2 regions of the Microbacterium sp. Y355 genome follow, and region 1 is predicted to be linked to the other one. Evidence: riboswitches for the same ligand, from Rfam matches in the RefSeq annotation. Region 1 holds a riboswitch; the other holds the start of a gene.
What was found. A riboswitch is a leader RNA that binds a small molecule or an ion and turns the genes downstream of it on or off. The one in region 1 is predicted to bind thiamine pyrophosphate.
Positions count from the first base shown of each region.

Region 1 (2,197 bases):
TCCGACTGCTCCGGCTTCGCGCAGCGCCGCGACGTCGTCGAGGCCGACGCCACCGATCGCGACGCACGGCAACGGACTCGCCGTCGCGAAGGCCCGGAAGCCGTCGATGCCCAGTGCCGGTGGATGATCAGGTTTCGTGCTGGTCGGGTGGATGACCCCGACGCCGAGGTGGTCGACCGTGCCGGCAGGGAGGGCGCGCACGGCGTCGAGGTGTTCAAGGGTGTTCGCGGTGAGACCGATGATTGCATCGGGCCCGAGGAGCTCGCGGGCACGCAGCACAGAGGCGTCCGCTTGCCCGAGGTGGACGCCGTCTACCCGTGCTCCCCTCTCCCTCGCCGCAACTGCAGCGTCCAGCCGGTCGTTGACGACAAGCAACGCGCGCCCATCGATCACGCGGGAAAGCTCCAGCAGTTGCTCGACGATGTCGGCATCCGTTGCCGTCTTGTCGCGCAACTGCACGAAGCGCACACCGCCGGCGACCGCGCGTCTCACGGTCTCCACGACCCCGCGCGAGCCGCACAGGTCGGGGTCAGTGACGAGGTAGACCGAAAGGTCGACGTTCATGGCTCATCCGTTCCGAGTCGCGCCGCGGACGCGATGTCTTCGGGTGTGAGCGCGGCGAGCGCGTCGAGCAGTGCCACCGCGAAGCTCCCTGGTCCGTGAGACTTCTCCGCCGCGTGTTCTGCGGCAATCGTGTATACGAGGCTCGCCGAGGCGACGGCCCTGAGCATAGACACGTCGGCGGTGCGGGCAGCGCCGAGGAAGGCTGCCATGACGGCGCCGAGGGCGCAGCCACCGCCGGTCACCTTCGTGAGCAGCTCGTGACCGTTCGCGATGCGGATGATCTCTTCACCATCGGTGATGAGATCGACGGGTCCCGATACTGCGACGACGCTCCCGAAGCGCTGGGCGAGGGCACGAGCGGCGTCGGATGCAGCATCCGTCGTGTCGGTGGCATCCACTCCCCGGCCTCCGGCTGTCATGCCAGCCAAGGCGAGGATCTCCGAGGCGTTTCCACGGATCGCCGACGGGCGCCGTTCTGCGAGTTCATGAGCCAGCGCCGTGCGAACCGGCAGTGCGCCGATCGCGACGGGGTCGAGCACCCATGGCGTGCCGGCGGCCACGGCTCCGGCCGCCGCCTCGCGGCACGCGTCTCGTTGCTCTGGCGTCGGGGTGCCGAGATTCAGCAGTACGCCAGAGGCGATGCCGGCGAACATCTCGCTCTCCCCCACGATGTCGACCATCGCGGGCGCTGCGCCGATTGCCAGCAGCACGTTTGCGGTGAAACCGGTCACGACGGTGTTCGTGATGCAGTGGGTGAGTGGAGGTTCAGCCCGCAGGGACGTCAGCAGGCGAGCTGCGTCCTCGACGAGGGTGGTGGACGGTGGACGCAGAAGATCGCTCAATGCGACATCCCTTCGCTAGTACGAACTAGATCAGGTTCGACGGGTGTGCTCTCAGCCGCCCTGTGGCGGCACCCCGTGTCACTGCTCGGAGTCTAGCGGAGCGCACCCGGCGTGGTCGGGGAGCGATGGTCCTGGTCGAGTGCCGCGATCAGGAAGCTCGATTAAGAAATTTCGCCGATCCACGAGAGCGTGGGCGTCGTCCACTCGGCATCCGGTCGCCATGTCGTCCAGGATCGCTCGAATGGCCAGTCGCCCGCGTGGAAGGATGCGATCGCCGCATCCGCATGCTTTTCGATCTGCGCAGCATCCGCGGCTGATAGGCGTCCCTGGATGACCGCTTCGATGAGCTCATCCTCGTCTTTCAACCCGATCTCGCCGTCGAAGCCAATCTCGACGTCGAGGACGTGGTCCGATGAGTAGGTCGCCGCGTCGGTGCGCTGGTGTGCGTTCTCGAGGTTCACGTACCAGCCGGCAAACGTCCACTCGTCTCCGCTTGTCTCACTCCAAAACAGCCAGACAGACCACGGCATGCCAGCGGGCGCGATCCGCAGCACGCCGTTTCCCCACCACTCCTCGACGATTCGGGTGCGTTCAACGAGCCAGCGCTCGGCCAGCGGCACGGTGCGGATGCGTTGCCCGTCTGGCGCTCCCATTCCCTCGAGCTTCGCCCCGGGAGCGAGCCAGGCGACGATCCCTCGTTCGTCATCACGCACCACCCGCATCGGTGCGACGTTCGAGACGTCACCCTTCTGCCAGCGAGGCTTGCGGTAGTGCCAGTCAATCTGCGCGCC
Region 1 is NZ_JCAIUD010000002.1:410,359-412,555, reverse strand. It holds gene AC1C2O_RS19045 (bifunctional hydroxymethylpyrimidine kinase/phosphomethylpyrimidine kinase) at 1-564, opposite strand, end outside; gene thiM (hydroxyethylthiazole kinase) at 561-1,406, opposite strand; TPP riboswitch at 1,397-1,492, opposite strand; gene AC1C2O_RS19035 (DUF402 domain-containing protein) at 1,568-2,197, opposite strand, start outside.

Region 2 (2,197 bases), on a different contig from region 1:
AGCGCCTTGGTCGCACGGCGCAGTGGCACATCCAACCCGACGGCATCGAGTGCCTCGGCGACGCGGGCAGGGATCTCGGATGCCGCAACGCCGAGATTCTCGCACCCGAACGCGACATCGTCGCCGACCTTCGACAGCACGATGCCGGCATCCGGATCCTGCATCACGAGCCCTGCCTGCCCCCGCCGAGACTCCGGCGTCGCACCATCGATGAGGAGCGATCCTGAGCGCTCTCCCTCGTCTGCGTCGCCGAGGACACCTGCAAGGCCCGCGAGAAGCGTCGACTTGCCCGCACCAGATGCGCCAAGCAGCAGTACCCGCTCACCAGGTTCGATCGTGAAGGTGACCTCACTGACGGCGGGAAGTTTTCGCCCTGCGTAGCGCCACCCCCAGCCCGCAGCCTGCACGCGGGCTGGGGTGGCAGAGGTCATGCTCAGACCTCGCGCACGTGTTCTCGACCAGCGGCGAACCGGCTGAGAGCACCGGTCGCGGCGAGCGCGCGCACGAGCAACCAGCCGACGACTCCGGCGAGGATCGCGCCCGAGACGACAACAGACACCAGGTAGATCGTGTTGAACTCGAGCGACTTGAGGATGTTGGGTGAGCTGCCGTAGAACAGCTCGAAGGTCCACGCGGCGACGGCGGCACCGATCCCCGCGAGGGCCGCAACGACGACGCCGAAACGGCGGTAGAGGAACAGCGCGAAGATCAGCTCCGCACCCAGCCCCTGCACGAGCCCGGACAGAATCGTCGAAACGCCCCACACGTTGCCGATCAGCATCGACACGATCGCGGCGACCAGTTCGACGACCAGTGCCGCGCCCGGCTTACGAATCACCAGACCACCGACGACACCGCCGATCAGCCAGATACCGACGGCAACGCCGCCAAGTCCGGGGGTCAGGGCATCTGCAGCACCGAACCAGGCACCGCCGACAATGTTCCACCCCCAGAAGACGAGCCCGATCGCGACGCCGAGGACGGCAGCGACAACGATGTCGACGACGCGCCAGCGCGATGGACTCTGGGTGCTGTACTGCACGGCAGTGGGCGTGCGTGTAGACGTGTTCATCTGAACTCCTCCCTGCGCTGGCATGACCCAGATCAGGTTCGACGGTCGAAGCGCGTGTCGCTCCCTCTCAGCCCGACTTACCGGACTCCCGTGGTTGTGTTGACGATCATACCGAACAGGGGAGTTCCTGGCGCACTGCGCACACCGGGAGCGAGATTCGGTAGCGTAGGTGGGTGACCCCTGACGATGCGACGCCCGATACGGGCACGCTCAGCCGGCGTGCGCTTCGCGCGCGTACGGGAGCGGTCGATACCGCGCGCCCCTCAGCCCTGCCGTTCACCAATGCCGCGGAGGCGAAATCGGATGCCCCGGAGGCGGTGCCGAACACCTCAGAACCGCTACCGGATGCCCCGGAAACACGGGATACGTCCACCACTGCCGAGACAATCTTCGACTTCGACGCCGACGCCGACCTGAACGTGCTCGAGCGCGCGGTGGACGAGACCGCCTCAGACGCGCAGTGGGCTGATTCCGCGCGCCCAGTCACTGCTCTCACCTGGATCGATGTCGACGATGTCAGCGAAGGCACCCGCCCGGCCGATCTCAATGCGGTAACGATGTACGAGGCGGGACCCGACCTGCTGGGGGATGCCTCGCTGCGCTCCGGCGCGCGCACGTTGCTCGCGCCGCTGGGCACCGTCGCTGCTCTTGCCGTCGCCTATTCCGCGACGATGCTGCTGTGGCCACTGAACGCAGTGCCGCCGACCGTCCAGGCCGCCCCGCTCCAGGCGGTGGCGTCCGAGGCGGCGACGGTCACCTGGCCCACCATCGGAAGCGCGGGTGTGAGCATCGGCGGGGTCTCCTCGATGGCATCCTCCCTAGATGCGGCATCCATCGCCAGTCTGACGAAGGTCGTCACCAGCCTGATGGTGCTGGACAAGATGCCGCTGCAGCTCGGCGAGACGGGACCGGAATTCGCGTTCACGTATGGTGACACGCTCGACTACTGGAACTACCGCAGCGCGAATCAATCAGCGCTGGATGTACCGGTTGGCGGCGTGCTGACGGAGTACCAGATGCTGCAGGGCACCCTGCTCGGATCCGCGAACAACTATGTCGATCGACTGGCGCGCGACATCTGGGGCTCGAACCGACAGTTCGCCGAGGCCGCGGAGATATGGCTCG
Region 2 is NZ_JCAIUD010000001.1:2,311,703-2,313,899, forward strand. It holds gene AC1C2O_RS11035 (ABC transporter ATP-binding protein) at 1-431, opposite strand, end outside; gene AC1C2O_RS11040 (ECF transporter S component) at 434-1,072, opposite strand; TPP riboswitch at 1,063-1,174, opposite strand; gene AC1C2O_RS11045 (D-alanyl-D-alanine carboxypeptidase family protein) at 1,246-2,197, shown strand, end outside.
Region 2: another riboswitch for thiamine pyrophosphate. It lies ahead of AC1C2O_RS11040 (ECF transporter S component); the one in region 1 lies ahead of thiM (hydroxyethylthiazole kinase).